DNA from 2 places in the Weizmannia sp. FSL W8-0401 genome. Region 1 is predicted to be linked to the other one. Evidence: riboswitches for the same ligand, from Rfam matches in the RefSeq annotation. Region 1 holds a riboswitch; the other holds the start of a gene.
What was found. A riboswitch is a leader RNA that binds a small molecule or an ion and turns the genes downstream of it on or off. The one in region 1 is predicted to bind cyclic di-AMP.
Positions count from the first base shown of each region.

Region 2: linked by a shared signal. The riboswitch ahead of NSU00_RS02100 (APC family permease) and the one ahead of NSU00_RS12780 (cation:dicarboxylate symporter family transporter) in region 1 are both predicted to bind cyclic di-AMP.

Region 1 covers NZ_JBBPAG010000001.1:2,589,338-2,598,453, reverse strand. The annotation lists gene NSU00_RS12785 (histidine phosphatase family protein) at 599-1,219, opposite strand; cyclic di-AMP (ydaO/yuaA leader) riboswitch at 1,448-1,595, shown strand; gene NSU00_RS12780 (cation:dicarboxylate symporter family transporter) at 1,800-3,101, shown strand; gene NSU00_RS12775 (metallophosphoesterase) at 3,329-4,474, shown strand; gene NSU00_RS12770 (MurR/RpiR family transcriptional regulator) at 4,630-5,481, opposite strand; gene NSU00_RS12765 (DUF1002 domain-containing protein) at 5,816-6,730, shown strand; gene NSU00_RS12760 (hypothetical protein) at 6,753-7,646, opposite strand; gene NSU00_RS12755 (DUF6114 domain-containing protein) at 7,674-8,096, opposite strand; gene NSU00_RS12750 (DUF6230 family protein) at 8,121-8,723, opposite strand; gene NSU00_RS12745 (response regulator transcription factor) at 9,012-9,116, shown strand, end outside.
Region 2 covers NZ_JBBPAG010000001.1:427,846-436,961, forward strand. The annotation lists gene ric (iron-sulfur cluster repair di-iron protein) at 1-279, opposite strand, end outside; gene NSU00_RS02070 (YceI family protein) at 476-1,012, opposite strand; gene NSU00_RS02075 (NADH-dependent flavin oxidoreductase) at 1,328-2,446, opposite strand; gene NSU00_RS02080 (hypothetical protein) at 2,587-3,063, shown strand; gene NSU00_RS02085 (HD-GYP domain-containing protein) at 3,194-4,216, shown strand; gene NSU00_RS02090 (hypothetical protein) at 4,232-4,447, shown strand; gene NSU00_RS02095 (glycine--tRNA ligase) at 4,691-6,073, shown strand; cyclic di-AMP (ydaO/yuaA leader) riboswitch at 7,364-7,512, shown strand; gene NSU00_RS02100 (APC family permease) at 7,622-9,116, shown strand, end outside.

The DNA of each region.
Region 1 (9,116 bases):
GATGAGTGTCTGTACAAAGTTGACAAAGAGCCGGAGACACGAAGAAAATAGAGCTTCAGCAAAAAATACCCCCCTATTTTCTCATGATTCTTACTTGCAGTTCCCAAATTCAAAGTAAGAGTAATACGGTCTCCAGGCTCTATTTTTACAGTCTCCCTTCCAGTTTAGCATGAAAACGGTGCGGTTTTAACCCCTTTTCAAATTGTAAACGCTTTCATATAAAAATGGCGGGCCAATGATCCCTGCCATTCCATCATCATTAATCCACATTGTTGATGAACAAATCCGTTTCTGGCTTGCCATGAACCAGCTTTCGCGTGCAAAGAGGAGTCCGGGCAAAGCGGCCAGTCTTCTTGCCGAGACCAGAGATCGCAACCCCTCAAGCAGGCAGGGCAGCTGCATGCCTTTGTAAAATTTCCATTTCCTACGGGTTCATGCACCAATCTTGTCCCGGATTTTTGATGAAACAAATTATAAAAACGCATCATGGCTTACGTTCATTTTCAAATAACCCAGCCCATGCCGGTTCCGTTATTCAACCGGCATGGGCTGGGTTCCTGTAGCAATGGGCAATCGTTATTCTGAAAATGTCTAACCCTCATTTTATTGCATATAAATGCGTATTGAGATTAATGGCCAGAAATCCGGCGTTTTCCGGTGCCTCTTTGTAAATTGTAATGCCCGTGTTGTCTTGCGGGATCATCCGGTAATTTTTAAACGGGACTTCCAGTGTTCCGGCGACGAAAAAGCGGATTGCCATGCTGTGGGCCACAACAAGGACGGTTTCCTCCGGATGTTTTTCCACCAGCTCATTGATACAGGCACGGACACGGTTATAGACTTGGACGGCCGTTTCCCCCGTATAACCCGCATGTGTCGCGCCCGGATCTTGTAGCCATGCCTCCCAATTATCCGCATAGTTTACGGAAAAGTCTTCCTGCCGTTCTCCTTCCCAGGCACCGAAGTCCGTTTCGACAAGACGCGGATCCTGGTGTATTTCCAAATTCCGCCCCTTCACGAGAATTTCTGCCGTACGGACAGCACGGCCCAATGTTGATGCGTAAACCACATCAAACGGAATGTCCTTTAAAAATCCTGCCGCCAGTTTCGCCTGCCGCACGCCGGTCTCAGACAAACCGATATCGCTTCTCCCGCAATATCTGTTCCGGTCGGCGTTCCATTCTGTCTGGCCATGGCGCACAAAATAAAAAAGTGTCATAATGTACCTCTTTTCACAAAGTATCGACTGGTTTTATTTTAGCAAATTGAAGCGTGGAATGCTATCTCCCGCGGATGACCAGCAAATTGATGCCGGCTATGCAACGCGAATGCGTCCGGCCTCTCGCTATAAAAAAATTTATTTGCTATATTATATTAAAATATTATATAATGGCAAAGGACGCTAAAACATTGGAGAAGGATGAGTTGTTTTTTATCTTTTAAAAACTTCATATCATCGCTCAATTACATGTTTATGTAAACGGGGGAACCAACGGGTGCTTTGGGCACCAGGGGTGAAACCTTTCATTGAAAGGTAGGGAAACTCTTTATTCCCTAATCCGTCAGCTAACCTCGTAAGCGTCTGGAGAGAACTGCGTGTGTTTTTTGGACACGCCTTTTAAGCAAAAATGCTGCGAAGGAATTTCTCTCTTTCGTGGTTTTTTTTCATCCGCAAATTCGGTTTCCACATGGAAATCCGGAAACCGGTGGTATCTGCAATTTGAGTTTTACAAACAATCCGGTATGCAGCTTGCGTACTGCGCTTTTTGAAAAAATATTGGCATCTGGGAGGGACCTACATGAAAAGAGTGAGTTTAGCCTGGCAGATTTTTATCGGCCTGATTCTCGGTATTGCGATCGGCGGCATTTTTCACGGAAATGACACCGTGGCCCATATTCTCCAGCCGTTTGGCGATTTCTTTTTGCGCTTGATTAAAATGATTGTGATCCCGATTGTCGTTTCAAGCCTGATTGTCGGTGTTGCCGGTGCAGGAGATATGAAGCAGGTTGGAAAGCTCGGCCTGAAAGCATTAATCTATTTTGAAATTGTCACGACCATTGCAATTGTAGTCGGGCTGCTGGCCGGAAACTTGTTCCATCCGGGTACAGGGGTGGATATGGGTTCGCTGGCAAAAACATCGATCAGCAGTTATGTGGAAACAACGAAAGAGACGCAGCACAATGGCATAGTCGATACGATCTTAAATATTGTGCCGACGAACTTGTTTGAATCCCTTTCACAAGGGAACATGCTTCCAATCATTTTCTTCTCTGTCATGTTCGGGATCGGGGTGGCAGCCATCGGGGAAAAAGGAAAACCGGTGCTCCGCTTTTTCCAGGGTGTCAGTGAAGCGATGTTTTATGTCACCAATTTGGTCATGAAAGTGGCCCCGATCGGTGTATTCGGCCTTATTGGCGTAACGGTTGCGCAATTCGGCCTCAAGTCATTGATCCCGCTGAGCAAGCTTGTTTTCACGGTTTACGGCACAATTATTTTCTTTGTGGTTGTCGTGCTTGGCCTGATTGGCTGGCTTTTCCGTGTAAATATTTTCAATCTCTTCAAGATCCTGAAAGACGAATTGATCCTTGCCTATTCCACTGCAAGCTCAGAAGCGGTGCTGCCAAGGCTCATGGAGAAAATGGAAAAATTCGGTTGCCCGAAATCGATCACCACACTGGTGATTCCGACCGGATATTCTTTCAACCTGGACGGCTCGACCTTGTACCAGTCGCTGGCGGCGCTGTTTATTGCGCAAATGTATGGGATTCATATGTCCATCGGTGCGCAAATTTCTCTGGTGCTCGTGCTGATGGTCACGTCAAAAGGCATTGCCGGTGTTCCGGGGGTTTCATTCGTCGTGCTTTTGGCGACGCTGGGAACGGTCGGCATTCCGATTGAAGGCCTTGCATTTATTGCCGGGATTGACCGTATTCTGGATATGGCAAGAACAGTCTGCAATGTCGTTGGGAATACACTGGCAACCATTATTGTGTCAAAATGGGAAGGAAAATATGACAAAGAAAAAGGGGAAGCGTACCTTGCTGAAATCAGCGGCGGCGGGCACGATTCCAAAGATCACAAATATGTAACGGAATCTTAAAATCAGCTATGAAGTTAAAGAAGGTGCACTGCCGGAACAGGGGCGGGGCGCCTTTTTTGTTTGCGAATGTTCTGTCCGTTGAAAGATCACCGGCAGTGTCCCCTTTTTGCATGGGCCCGAAAAAATTGTGCCTCTGTTTCCAAGGATTGTTACCGGCCGGGCTGCAATAATGAGCACCCCGGAGCACAAACTATTCACAGCATGTATTGATTTTTGGAGGGATAAAGATGGGCAAAAAAATGCTGCTGTGGGCAGCGGTACTGTCCCTCGCTCTTTTTCCCCGGACGGAACATGCGGATGCGGCTTTTTGGTTTCAGCCGAAACGGGCCACTGTCGATTTGCGTTTGCTGGAGACATCGGATTTGCACGGCTATATGCTGAATTATGATTATGCCGCGCGCACTGAGGCGGAGACTTACGGGCTTGCCCTCACGGCTTCACTCATTGCAGCGGAGAGGAAAGCGGCAAAAAATACGATGCTGTTTGATGACGGGGACTTGCTCGAAGGGAGTGAAATGGCTGCTTATGCTGCCCGGCGCCCGTTAAAAAAGGGGGAAATTCACCCGTTTATTCGTGTGATGAACCATTTAAATTACGATGCGGCGACCGTGGGCAATCATGATTTTCATTACGGACTTGATTTTTTGAAACAGACGATCAGCGGAGCGAAGTTTCCGTTTGTGAATGCCAATATATACTATAATTTCGAAAAAAATGATACAGATGACCAAAAATTTTTTAAACCCTATGTGATTTTGAATAAAAAAGTGGAAGACCGGCACGGGCATTCTCATCATTTGAAAATCGGGGTCATTGGGTTTGTCACGCCTTCTGTCATTGAATGGGAAAAACCGAGCCTTGGCGGCAAAGTCAAAGCAAAGGACATCCTGCATACGGCTGCCTGGTTTGTCCCGAGAATGAAGGCGGAAGGAGCCGACCTGATCATCGCGCTCGCCCATTGCGGTGTGGATCCGGCTGCAAAACAACCGTTTTATACAGGGGATGCCGTATATTTATTAAGCGAGGTAAAAGGGATTGATGCCATTCTGTTCGGGCATCAGCACAGGGTGTTCCCAAGCGAATTTTTTGCAGGCGTTCCCGGTGTCGATATCCGGAAAGGGACGATCAATGGCGTGCCTGCGGTGATGCCCGGCAAGTGGGGGAGCCATCTCGGTGTGATCAGTCTCACTTTGGAAAAAAAGGGAGAGAAGTGGGAAATGACGGAGGCGCAATCCGAGGCGAAACCGGTATATGCCACCCACAATCAGCAGGCAAAATCCATTGTCAGGCCGGATCCGGATATTGTCCGGATGACCGCCGAACTGCAAAAAAACGTACTGGGATCCAAGTTTACTTTATATAGCCGAAACTAATTTGCCCATGCCGCCATTGTTGCGGCATGGGTATTTAAGTGAAGGAAAAAGGGGGCAAATTTTAACATCACCGGGTTCCAGCCGTGGCGTTCTACCATTTGCGGCGAAAATTATAACGGGCGTGCAGGCTCCGTTTGCCGGGAAACGGGGCGCTGTCATACGGTGTACGTTTCTTTTCCTTTTTGTAAAATTTCTTCGTTCGTATCTTTATATCTCAGCATGACATTGACATACAGGGTGTCGATGAGGCTAAGCTGTACGATCCGCGCGGAAAAGGAAGAAAAGCGGAAATCTGCTTCTTGTGAAACTGTAAATAAAGGGACATCGGCTTTCTGGCTTAGCGGCGATTTTGCAAATTGCGTGATCGCGATCGTTTTCGCCCCGGTTTTCTGAACGGCCTGGAGCAACTTCAGCATCTCTTTGTCCGCGCCCGCGTGAGAAATGAAAACCGCCACATCTTCTTTGGTGCATCTTGCCGCGCTCAACAGCTGCAGATGGGGGTCCGTATAAGCCGTGACAGCCAAATCCGTCTGCAAAAATTTTTCGAGGGCATCAAGGGCAATAACGGACGCACTCCCGCAGCCGTAAAACACAATATGCTTCGCATGGCAAATCCATTCAACGGCCCCATGCAAATGTTTTTGGTTCAATGTATGGATCGTATCCCGCAAGGTCTCGATATTGGATTCAAACACTTTTACGGCAACCGCTTTTTCATTGTCGGTATCTTTCACTGCTTCGTCCATATTTTTCCAGGGGCGGGCGGCTTCCGCAGCGAGCGCAATCTTCAACGCCTGAAATCCGCTGAAACCGATGCGCTTGCAAAACCGGAATACCGTCGCATCGGCAACAAGCAACTGATCCGCCACCTGGTTGATCGTGCTGTGGACCAAACGCTGCGGGTTCTCAAGGATGTAGTCTGCAATTTTCCGTTCTTTTGCGCTAAATTCGCTGTACATCGTTTGAATTCTATGAAGACACGGGAATGACTGCAATTGTGTGCCCATCTTCAAACACCTTTCTTGTTGTGTCGTACCTTCTGATTTTATTTTAGTATAAAATCTTCCTTTTTGAAACCGCTGCCATAAAAGGAATGGGTCAAGTTTTCTTCGCTCTTGCCAGCAAGCGGGGCAACCGGCGATACTTTTGCTGCCGCTGAAAAATCAATCCAGTTGCATCCCCCCGCACCAGGCCCGGGTTTTCTCATCATATTTTTAGGGAAAACGGACGGTGCAATCGTGTATAATAAAAATGATGCATCACGATGGGCTGATTTGCAGGCATCTTTTGAAATGGCAGGCGGCAAGCCCGCAACATTTCAAAAAAGGAGGCGTAAAAAGAATGCTAAAAAGATTGGGCTTGATTTGGTTCATCGCTATGATTGCGCTTGGATTCAGCATGAACGGGGTGGCAAAAGCATCTGGCGATAATAGTACAGTGATCGATGAAAAATACGGGAAACCGATCGTTGTAACCGGTGCGGCGCTTTCTGCCTCGCAAAAGGCAGAGGTGGAAAAGGAACTTGGCGTGGACGATGCAAACAATGTGGAAGAGATTACCGTAACCGGTGATGATCTTGTCCATTACATTCCTGACGGCAACCGCAATTCGAATATGTACTCATCCGCAAAAATTACAAGAACGGATTCCGGCGGTGTCCAGGTGCATATTGTCACACCGGAGAATATTACAGAAGTGACAGCGGATATGTATAAAAATGCGCTGCTCACTGCCGGGATTAAAAATGCGGAAGTGGAAGTGGCTTCTCCGCTCAAAGTAACCGGCCATTCAGCGCTTGTCGGTATTTATAAAGCTTACGACGATTCAAGTAAATCCGGGGATAAACTTGATTCAGACCGGACGGAAGTGGCCAGCCAGGAATTAAATGTTGCGACGGATCTGGCGAAAAAGGAAGGGTTAAGCAATGAAAAAGTGACCCAGCTTCTTACGGAAATTAAGCAGGAAATTGCGGACCAGCATCCGGCCACAAAAGAAGATATTGAAAAAATCGTCGATGATAAATTAAAAGATTTAAACATCAATTTGAGCGATTCCGACCGCCAGCTGCTGTATGATTTATTTGACCAGATGCGCAAGCTTAACATCAATTTTGACTCGGTCAAAAGCGAGTTGAGTTCCTTGTCGGACAAACTGAGCGATAAGATCAATAAAGCAGCCGGAGACAAAGATTTTTGGCAAAGCGTAAAAGACTTTTTCCAAAACATCTTTGACGCGATCCGGGGATTATTCCAATAATGGCAAAGAAGGCAGTGCGCCCCTAATTTCCGGCGTTGCTGCCTTCTTTTTGTTGAACATTTTTATCTGTGCTGCTCTGGCTGGGAGCAGTCTTTGCAGGGGTGCCATTCTTTTCCGTCTCCTGGCCGGAAGCAGGTTTTGTGCCAGTGTTGTCCGATTCTGTTCCCTCAGCATTCTTTGTTTTTGTATCATCCGCGTTTTCTGGTTTTTTATTTTTATTTTGATCCGTAACCTTGCCATCCGTTTTCGCATCGTGATGTTTTTCTGTATCCTGTGTTTCTGTTTTCGCTTTATCCTGCGTGCCAGCCTTTGCTTTATCAGCCGTAACAGGCTTGCCGTTTTTTTCTTCCTTGTTTTGATCAGAAGTCCCGCCCTTAAGCAGTTGTGTCAGCTGATCGGCCTGTTTTCGCAACGTTTCTTCATCGGAACCGGAAGTGTCAATATTGGCTGCGCCGGTTTCCATCGAAAGGTCAAGGCCCGGCAGATCCGCATTGTCGGCAAGCTGTTGATGGGCAACAAGGCGGACGTTTTTCATGCCGATCTGTCCGGCTTTTTCCGGGACGTAAATGCTGCCAAAGTCCACCTTTGTAGCATCGGCCTTCATATTTTTCAATTGGATCGGGCCGGGAGCATTCATATGGATTGTCACCGGTCCCCCGGGCGTTTGCAGCACTTTTGTGATTTTCAGGCCGTAGATGGTAACATCCGCATACTGCAGGCGGAGCATGACCTGATTTTGTTTCGTTGCTGTATCGCCTGCTGTAATCCCGGGCGGAAGCATCACGCCTTCCACGCGGTCTGCTTCAATGATGAAGCCGTCTGTTGCGGGGGATTCAGCCACTGAAATGTTTGTAAAAAAGCAAAAATTAAATGCAATAAATGCGGCTGTCAATAGGAAAGATTTTGTTTTCTTCACTTGCCTCACCATTTCTGTGTATAGTCTTTATCTTTCTTCTGCACTCCCTGCGGCAATTTCTTCCATCGGCCCAACACTAGCCGGCACTTCCTCCTGCCTGATTACCCGCCATGAAACAGATAAAGACCCGCCGATGATACCGAGCAGGGTTCCAATGAAAAATCCGCCCATCGCCCCCATGATGGAAAGGACAGACAGGAAAATGGCCAAAATGCCGAACACCATATTAAACTTCGGGAAAAAATAACCCATTCCGCCGATCAGAAAAATCAAGCCGCCGAAAATAAGGCCGATCGACACCATGCTACCGGGCGCGGCTGCAATTTCAAGAAGTTGGACAGGCACATATAAAATGATCATCCCGGAGAGCAACGTAAACGTTGCCCCCCAGAATGGCCGACTTCTTCTCCAGTTTCTAAAATTCATGCGAAACATATGGAACTTGCCCATTATGATCACTCCTTGAGGAAAAGCCTATTTTTTGACAAACTGCACTTTGAGGTTCGGCAGATTTGCGACTTTTTGGAAAAGATAATGTGTATCCAGGCTGCCGTCTTTGATCGTTAAAGTATCTGCCCCTTGTGTAAATGCCTTTGAAGCAGCTTGAGGGTCATCGGAAGTGACATAATTTTCTGAAATATTCATATTGGTGAAGACTGCATCCCCCTGGACAAGCGCAGCTTTTTGAATTACCCCGTCAAGGTGTACAGGTGTGCTTCCGTCGCCTGCCGTAATTCTTACCTGGTACTCGCCGAGAACTGGAATCTTAACATCTTTTTTAATAACCAAGTCTTGAATCGTCACTTTATCAATTTCATTGACAAAGACCGGCTTGACATGGTCCTGCCCTTTGGAAGGGTCCCCATATAAACTCCCGTATAATTTAAACCCGGTACCTTGCATTTCCTTGAATGAAACATTGAATTTGCCGATGCCGCCGACAGTTGCTGCAACGGCAACCCCGTTAATACCGAGTACCGCTAAAAGTCCCCCCAGAAAAATAAGGCCTGAAAGCAGAGCGGTAAAAAACCATTTTTTTGAAGTTCTCCCTTGTAAGACTAATGCCCCTTCGTTCATGTAACAATCCTCCCCTTTAATACTTGATCATTTAAAAAAGATGGCATGCAAAATGTTTTGGTGGGAAAAGTTCCTCCTCTCCGAATGGTATCGCTTACATTTTTCTTTATTTTATTCATTTTAGACAAAAAAATATATTCCTATTATTGTAGGGAATTCAACGGCTTATGGCCTACAAATATCGTATCGGAAAACCGGTTTGATTTTTAACGCGAAAACCCGGCCCGATTATGATAATATTATAGGAAAAAACACTGGCAAGGGGGTTTAGACGAAGGAGGGAGAAAGGTGTCGCTGTCATTAAATACGCATATGAACATGGTCATGAAACACGGGGTAGATCTTTTGCGGTCGCACCAGCAGCAAATTATTGCGGAATGCACGGAAATTTTG
Region 2 (9,116 bases), 2.2 Mb from region 1:
CAAAAACGCATGGTGGGTGGCCTGAATGTGGTTGGCAATTTCCGTATAGCCCGCTTCATTCCAAGTTTTCCCAACGGCTTTTCCGGCATATTGGCCATAAAGATTGCAAATGGCATCAACCAGTTCATCTGCTGACAGGTTGCGCTTTTCCGCTGCTTCTTTCACAGACACATTGCCGCCGCAACAAAAATCGATACGGTTTGCTTTAAACAGATCCGCCGCTTTTGGAAATAAAGTTACAATTTCCCCGACAGTCTGGTTTGTTGTAAAACGTTCCATCGAATTCACTCCTCCATTTCATTGCTGTCTTCATCATAAACCATCAGCACCCGCTTATTTGTGATGCACATCACAAAAATTGAGACAAGTTCTTATTTAGAAAAAAAGCACCCCCAAAATATCCGGGATGTTTTGGCCATAAGAAGCATGATCTGACCAAAGAAAAAAGCGCCAATTTAAATTGGCGCTTCCGCAATTATTCTGCTTTGCTTGCTTCTAATTCCACCGTAAATTTGATTTCATCGCCAACGAGGACACCGCCTGTTTCAAGGGCTGCATTCCAAGTAAGGCCGTAGTTGCTCCGTTTTACGGTCCCTTCTGCACTAAAGCCGGCGGTTTCTGCACCGCTCATCGGGTTTTTCGAAATCCCTTCAAATGTGACTTTAAATGTTTCTTCTTTTGTCACGCCACGGATCGTCAAATCACCGGTGACGTTATATTCATTGTTTCCTGCCTTTGTAACCGACTTGGAGACAAATGTAATTTTCGGATATTGTTCGACATCTAAGAAATCTGCAGAACGAAGATGATTATCGCGGTCATCATTTTTCGTGCTAATGCTGCTGGCATCAATAATAAAAGAAATGTTTGCATCCGTTAAATCCTGGGGATCGGCTTCGAGTTCGACTTCAAAATTTTGAAAAGACCCTTTTACTTTTGAAATCATCATATGTTTTACTGTAAAATCAATGGTGCTGTGTGCATAGTCAACTGCCCATTTTGTTTTTGCCATCATGAATTCCTCCTGTTTTTAAAACTTACTTTTCGTAACTTAGTTTAATATTGTAAGTGAAAAAAGTCAAGAAAACCGAACCTATTTTTTAAAGTGGGTCGGTTTTCTGAATCAGCAGCAGGCAGAAACCTGCATGTTAACGGTGTTTGCGGGAACCAATCCGGGCATGCCGTAAGTTGCGCAAAAGCTGCTAAAGCCCGCAGCAATGTGTGCCAAACTAAGCTGCTAAAGCCCGCAGCAATGTGTGCCAAACTAAGCTGCTAAAGCCTTAGGCCAGATTCGGCAGGCGGAGCAATGCCGTGCAGCAGGCAGATGTCACTCTGCAAACGGGAACCAGCCCGGAATTGAGATGATCATCTTCCACAGCGGTTCCGGAATAACGAGCCGTTCGCGGTCGTCTTTTTGTAACGCGGTTTGAATCGCATCCTTTTGTCCGGCTTTGATTTTTTCCACCCAATGCGGTTCCATGACAAGCTCACGGCCGAGGGCAATAAGTGGCACGCCGGTTTCCATTGCTTTCAAAACCTCGTCTCCTGTGTGCAGGGAACCGACGCCGATCAAAGGCACGCGGCCTGCAGTATGTTCCACGATCTGTTCCATGCGCGGACGGCCGGGTTCACCGCCGCGGCGGGCTTTAGACCAGAAATGCTGCAGGGAAATATGCACGTAGTCGAGCTCTTTTTCCATCAGCGCATCCAACAGCGCGAACGTGTCATCCATCGTAATTCCCGGTTCGTACGGTTCTTCCGGGGACAAGCGGTATCCGACTAAAAACGGCCGGTCTGCATATTCCGCCACCGCTTTTTTCACAGCATCAACGACAGCAAGTGGGAATGCAAGCCGTTTTTCCAGGCTGCCGCCCCACTCGTCTTCACGCCGGTTCGTATACGGGGAGAAAAATTGCTGAATCAGATAACCGTTTGCACCGTGAATTTCAACGCCGTCAAAACCGGCTTCGATCACGCGGCGTGTTGCTTCGCCGAATGCTTTCACAATTTCAGCGGTTTCTTCTCCTGTCAACGCGCGCGCATGGACGCTGCCGTCTGACGAATCTGTTTCACTCGCGCTCACAACATCCCCGCCGGGCACGAGTTCAGCCGGGCATTCGCGGCCGCCATGGTGGATTTGCACAACCGCTTTTGCGCCGTTTTGCTGAATCGTTTGTGCCAGTTTTTTCATGCTCTCAACCATTTCATCTGTATGCACGCCGGGTTGCCCGGTAAACGCTTTTCCGTTTTCCGTAACATTGGCACATGCCGTCACGACCATCCCCGGCCCTTTGGCACGTTCCGCGTAATAACGCAGCTCAGCATCGGAAATCGTGCCGTCATCATTCGAGGAATAATGGGTCATCGGCGCCATCACGATGCGGTTTTCCGCCCTGACGCCGCTTTTAAACGTAATGGGTTCAAACAGTTTATCGTATTTGCTCATGGTAGTGCTCCTTTCCTGTTTGCTTTCGCTTTTTTATTATGTTCCAATTTGCAAAAAAACGAAAACGAAAAGCACCGATTCAACCATGCAGGCATATCATATAGGAAAGTATTTTTTACATCATGAATTGGGAGACGTGAATGATGAGTGATGTCCTTTTACTGCTTCAAATGGTGGCAAAAAGGTTGAGTGTCCTTTCGTTGATTACAGCGGTATTGCTGTTGTTGTCCCATTTATGGCTGTACGCTGTATTTGCGTTCATCATAATGGGCGGCCTGATTTGCGTTGACCGGATCATCAGTGAAAAAGGCCATTCACGGGCAGCGGAAAACCAGCGCTATTATACTTTGATCGTTGTGACAGATGAAGAGTGGTATGAAGAAGAGCATGTGCCGTTTCTTGAAATGGATCATGTCTCCTTGGAGCTACATTATCAATATGAAGATATCCGCCGCATCAATCCGTTGATCCAGCTGCAGGCGTTTCCCGGATTTGTTCTCGTCGAAACGGATGATACAAAAAGAATAGAGGAATCGTTGCAAAACCCGGCGCTCGTTACGGGAAACTATGCGGAAGTTATCCGTTTTCTGAAACAGGAAACCACGGCGGAAAACTGATGGCTTGCAATGGGATACGGCAGGCAGCGGAACATAAATGAACTTTTTAAGAAAAATCGGAAAGGCTTCCTCTCACGAACATTTCCTGTGTTAAAATGTAAAAAAAGTACGTTCAAGGGGAGCATTTTCAATGGTGTTTCGAAAAAGGGAAAAGTTAGCAGAAGATTTGTATTCCAATAGCGGCGTCCTGTTGCTGCGAAAAGGGACGTTTCTTACAGAAAGGCTTGCTGCCATTTTAAATAAATATGAAGTCATCCGCGATCCGGAACTGGACGGCAGGCGTATTGCCACCGAAGTTCCCGGGATCTTCCATGACTTATTATATGAGAATATTTACCATGAAATGGAAGAGCTCCAGCGCGTCATTCAAATGAAAACAACCCTTTATGATGCAGAAGTGGAGAGTATGGAAAGAAATTTTCGCAAGCTTTACAAAGAAGTGTTTGCCACCCGGACGTCTATTTTGGAACTAATGGAGCATTTCTCCGCTGACGAATATTTGTTCAAACACTGTATCCATGTCGGGCTGATCGCTGCCAATATCGGGAAAATTTTGAAGCTGCATCCTGAAAAGCAAAGCCTGCTGGCGCAAATGGGGCTTTTCCACGATATTGGCAAGTTCACCATTGACCCGCAAATTCTCAATAAACCGGGAAGGCTAACAGACGAAGAGTTTGCCTTGATCAAGAAGCATCCGGAAGCGGGTTACCGGCTGCTTGAGAAAACATCGCTTGACCCGATGATTTTAAAAGGGGTCCTGATGCACCATGAACGGCTGGACGGCTCAGGCTACCCGGATGGCAGGAAAACCATTCCTTTTCTTGTCGGAATTTTATCGGTGGCAGATACGTTTGACGCCATTTGCTCCAACCGCGCATACCGCAGGAGGCAGCCGGTGTTTTTTGCGATTGACGAATTAATGGCAGATGCTGATGCCGGCCGGCTCGATCGGGAAATTGTCCTCCCGTTTGCCAACTTCCTGATGGAAAATTACCGGAAACAACCGATTACACTCCGTAACGGGATAAAAGGGAGCATTATCCGGATCCATCCGCTTCATCCAAATCAGCCTGTCCTTAAAGTTGAAGGTTACCCGGTTTTAAACCTGATGGAACAAAAGCTGACCTTGTTTCAAATTGCTAATCCCTATTAACCGGGGATCTTTTGTATGAAATGTAAAAAAAAACGACTTGAAAGACAAAGCGTGCCTTTTTGGGGCCGGAAAGGCGGACAGGAGCAGTACGGCCGCCCGGATATTTCAACAAAAATAGAAGGTTTGCAAAGTATGGCAGATATTCATTCCAAAGCAAGCCGGGCATTGACTTGTCCTGCCCGGTTTTGGTATAGTATTTCTATTCAAATAGCGACGATGAAGGATCAATAGTAGCCGGAACTTTTCCTTTTCAAGCGAGCCGGGGGCGGTGGAAGCCCGGCAAGGAACCCGGTGAAACGGCAGTCCGGAGTTTTTTCATGGAAAGTGGGTGCGGAAATTCTGCATCAACTGGGGTGGAACCGCGGGAATTCAAGCTCTCGTCCCCAGGCTGTTGCCTGGAGCCGGGAGCTTTTTATATGGAAAACATTCCCGTCCCCAGGGGAAACCATTTCAATGAAAAAAGGAGAGATGACAATGAGCGTCACGATGGATCAAATCGTCTCGCACGCGAAACACCGCGGGTTTATTTTCCCGGGTTCGGAAATTTACGGAGGACTTGCCAACACTTGGGATTACGGCCCGCTCGGCGTCGAATTCAAAAACAACGTCAAAAAAGCCTGGTGGAAAAAATTCATCCAGGAGTCGCCGTACAATGTCGGCCTCGATGCTGCGATCCTGATGAACCCGCGCACATGGGAAGCAAGCGGCCACCTCGGCAATTTTAATGACCCGATGATCGACTGCAAACATTGTAAAGCCCGGCACCGTGCCGACAAGCTGATCGAAAATGCCCTGCATGAAAAAGGGATCGACATGATTGTCGACGGCCTGCCGTTTGAAAAAATGGAAGAGCTGATCAAAACGCATGACATCGCCTGCCCGGATTGCGGCAGCAAAGACTGGACCGGCATCCGCCAGTTTAATCTGATGTTCAAAACATACCAGGGCGTAACCGAAGACAGCACGAATGAACTGTATTTGCGCCCGGAAACCGCACAAGGCATTTTTGTCAATTTTAAAAATGTACAACGGACAATGCGTAAAAAATTGCCGTTCGGGATTGCCCAAATCGGAAAAAGTTTCCGGAACGAAATCACCCCGGGGAACTTCATTTTCCGTACGCGCGAATTCGAGCAGATGGAACTTGAATTTTTCTGCAGGCCGGGCGAAGAGCTCAAATGGTTTGACTACTGGAAACAGTATGCGCGCGAATTTTTGCTGAATCTCGGCATGAGGGAAGAAAACTTGCGGCTGCGCGACCATGAAAAAGAAGAACTATCCCACTACTCGAACGCGACCACCGACTTTGAATACAACTTCCCGTTCGGCTGGGGCGAACTGTGGGGCATAGCCTCCCGTACTGATTACGACCTGAAACGCCATATGGAATATTCCGGCGAGGATTTCACTTATCTTGACCAGGAAACGAATGAACGCTTTGTTCCGTACTGCATTGAGCCGTCGCTCGGGGCGGACCGTGTAGCGCTGGCATTTCTGATTGACTCTTATGCAGAAGAGACACTTGAAGACGGCACAAGCCGCACGGTCATGCACCTGCACCCTGCCCTTGCGCCATACAAAGCCGCGGTTTTGCCGCTGTCGAAAAAATTATCGGATGAAGCACGCGACATTTTTGCGGATTTGTCGAAAACGTTTATGGTTGACTTTGACGAAACCGGGTCGATCGGCAAGCGATACCGCCGCCAGGACGAAATCGGCACGCCGTTTTGCATCACATACGACTTCGATTCGCGCGACGACCATATGGTGACCGTCCGCGACCGTGACACAATGGAGCAAACCCGTGTGCCAATCACGGAACTTAAAGCCTTTTTGGAAGAAAAAATTAAGTTTTAAAAAAAAGCCCGCAGCTTGCGGGTTTTTTTCTTTGGTGGTGCGCCAGGTCAGCCATAAGCAAATCTATCCTGATCGTAATGGATTTTGGCGTTTGGAACGCCTAATTAGACCATAATTAGACATTTTTAACGGGTTTTACGCTTGGATTTGTCCAATTAGAACGCCTAACTAGACATTTTCAACGGGTTTTCGCCTAATTTGTCTAATTGGATGCGGCGTGTTTTGTCCTTTTGACAGGTTCAAAGGGACATTTCATTCCCGGATGCGGCATGTTTTGTCCTTTTGACAGGTTCAAAAGGACATTTCGGGCCCGGATGCAGCTCGTTTTGTCTTTTTGACGGCTTCAAAAGGACATTTCGGGCCCGAATGCAACTCCTTTTGTCCTTTTGACAGGTTCAAAGGGACATTTCATTCCCGGATGCGGCATGTTTTGTCCTTTTGACAGGATCAAAAGGACATTTCGTTACCTGATGCCGCTCGTTTTGTCTTTTTGACGGCTTCAAAAGGACATTTCGGGCCCGAATGGAGCTCCTTTTGTCCTTTTGACAGGTTCAAAGGGACATTTCATTCCCGGATGCGGCGTGTTTTGTCCTTTTGACAGGTTCAAAGGGACATTTCATTCCCGGATGCGGCATGTTTTGTCCTTTTGACAGGTTCAAAAGGACATTTCGGGCCCGGATGCAGCTCGTTTTGTCTTTTTGACGGCTTCAAAAGGACATTTCGGGCCCGGATGCAACTCCTTTTGTCCTTTTGACAGGTTCAAAAGGACATTTCGTTACCTGATGCAGCTCGTTTTGTCTTTTTGACGGCTTCAAAAGGACATTTTGGGCCCGGATGCAATTCCTTTTGTCCTTTTGACAGGTTCAAAAGGACATTTCATTCCCGGATGCGGCACGTTTTGTCCTTTTGACAGGTTCAAAAGGACATTTCGGGCCCGAATGGAGCTCCTAATTAGACAATTCCACCGGGTTCGCGCCTCTTTTGGTCTTATGTTTCCAATTGATCCGCCTGCCCCAAGAGGTCATCTTTTCATCCTCAGGTTTTACCTTCCTAACTCTGTTTATCTCTTTACTCCGGATTTGCCGAAAAACCTTGCTTTTTGCGTGCTTTAGGCACATTCGGATATTCTACAAAAGAAGCATGATCGAAAATTAGGTACTGTGAATAAAGACAGTTTGCCCGGGGATATGGCGGGTAAAGATGGACATACCGAAACGCAATTGCGAAATAGTCTTTACAAACAATGGCAACGGGAGTAAGATAGGATGTCGTATGTAAAATTTGCGTTTCATAACTGAACCGCTTAATCCGGAAACGGAACGGGGGAACCAGGTTGGCGGCCGCGCGCCGCTCTGGGGTGAAGCCTTTTTTTAAAAGGCAGGGCCACTCTTATGCCCGAACCCGACAGCTAACCCCGTCAGCGTTATAATAGAGGATGTGAAACTGTGATCGGGCAATAGACCACAGGGAAGATGAATTCTCTTTGTGGTTTTTCTTATTTTAGGGGAAGCATTTTTGAAACACTGCAGATAAAAGGAGACCATTCAAATGTTCACCACGATAAAACGATTGTTAATTGGGAGACCGCTTCGTTCAAATGAAATTGAAGGGCAGAAGCTGACCAAGTTAAAAGCATTGGCCATTCTTTCATCCGACGCGCTTTCATCTGTTGCGTACGGGCCTGAACAGGTGCTGATTGTACTTGCCACAGTGGGGGCGCTGGCATTTTGGTATTCTATTCCAATTACAGTCGGCATTTTAATTTTATTGGCTGCACTTATTTTATCTTATCGCCAGGTCATTTACTCTTATCCGCAAGGCGGCGGGGCATACCGTGTCTCGAAAGAAAATCTCGGCGTCACCCCTGGCCTTCTTGCGGGCGGATCTTTGCTGGTGGACTACATTTTAACGGTGGCCGTTTCCGTCTCAGCCGGAACAGATGCCATTACTTCCGCGTTTCAGAGCTTGCATCCGTACAGTGTGCAGATTGCGGTTTTTCTCGTTCTGATCATTACGATTCTGAATTTGCGCGGGCTGACGGAATCGGCCAATGTGCTCGCTTACCCGGTTTATCTGTTCGTATTTTCATTGTTTGTCATCATTGTTGTCGGTTTATTCAAAACAGTAACGGGGCAAATCCCGCAAAACCTGCATCCGCATATCGGTACGCCGGTCGCCGGCATTTCACTGTTTCTTTTGTTAAAAGCTTTCTCATCCGGCTGTTCGGCATTGACAGGGGTCGAAGCCATTTCCAACGCGATCCCGAACTTCCGCGACCCGGCACCGAGAAACGCAGCCCGCACGCTTGCCATGATGGGTATCATTCTGGCATCGCTTTTAGCGGGCATCAGTTTTCTCGCATACTGGCTCGGCATTGCGCCGAAAGAAACAGAAACCGTTGTATCGCAAATGGCCCACCGGACACTTGGCAACGGTGTTTTGTACTATTTCGTCCAGGCAACTACGACTTTAATTCTCGTGCTTGCTGCGAACACCGGGTTCTCAGCGTTCCCGCAGCTCGCTTTTAACCTGGCAAGGGACAAATTTATGCCGCGCATGTTCACGATCCGCGGTGACCGGCTTGGTTACTCAAACGGCATTATTTTTCTCGGCGTTGCTTCCATAATTTTAATTGTGGCATTCCAGGGCAATACCGAGCGCCTCATTCCATTGTATGCAGTCGGCGTGTTTATTCCGTTTACGCTTGCGCAATGCGGCATGATTGTGAAATGGGTTACTCAAAGGCCGAGGGGCTGGGCCGGCAAAATGTCAGTCAACTTTGTCGGTGCCATTATTACATTTAGTGTCCTTGCGATTTTATTCATTACGAAATTTACGCAAGTATGGCCGGTTTTGATCTTCCTGCCGATTGTCATGTATATTTTCCGGAAAGTGAACCGGCATTACGAGGCGGTCGGCGAGCAGCTGCGGATTAAAGGCATGTTTCAGGAAGAAATCCACTCCAATGTGATCATTGTCCCGGTGGCCGGCATTACAACGGTCGTGGAGCGGACGATTAATTATGCAAAATCGCTCTCGGATC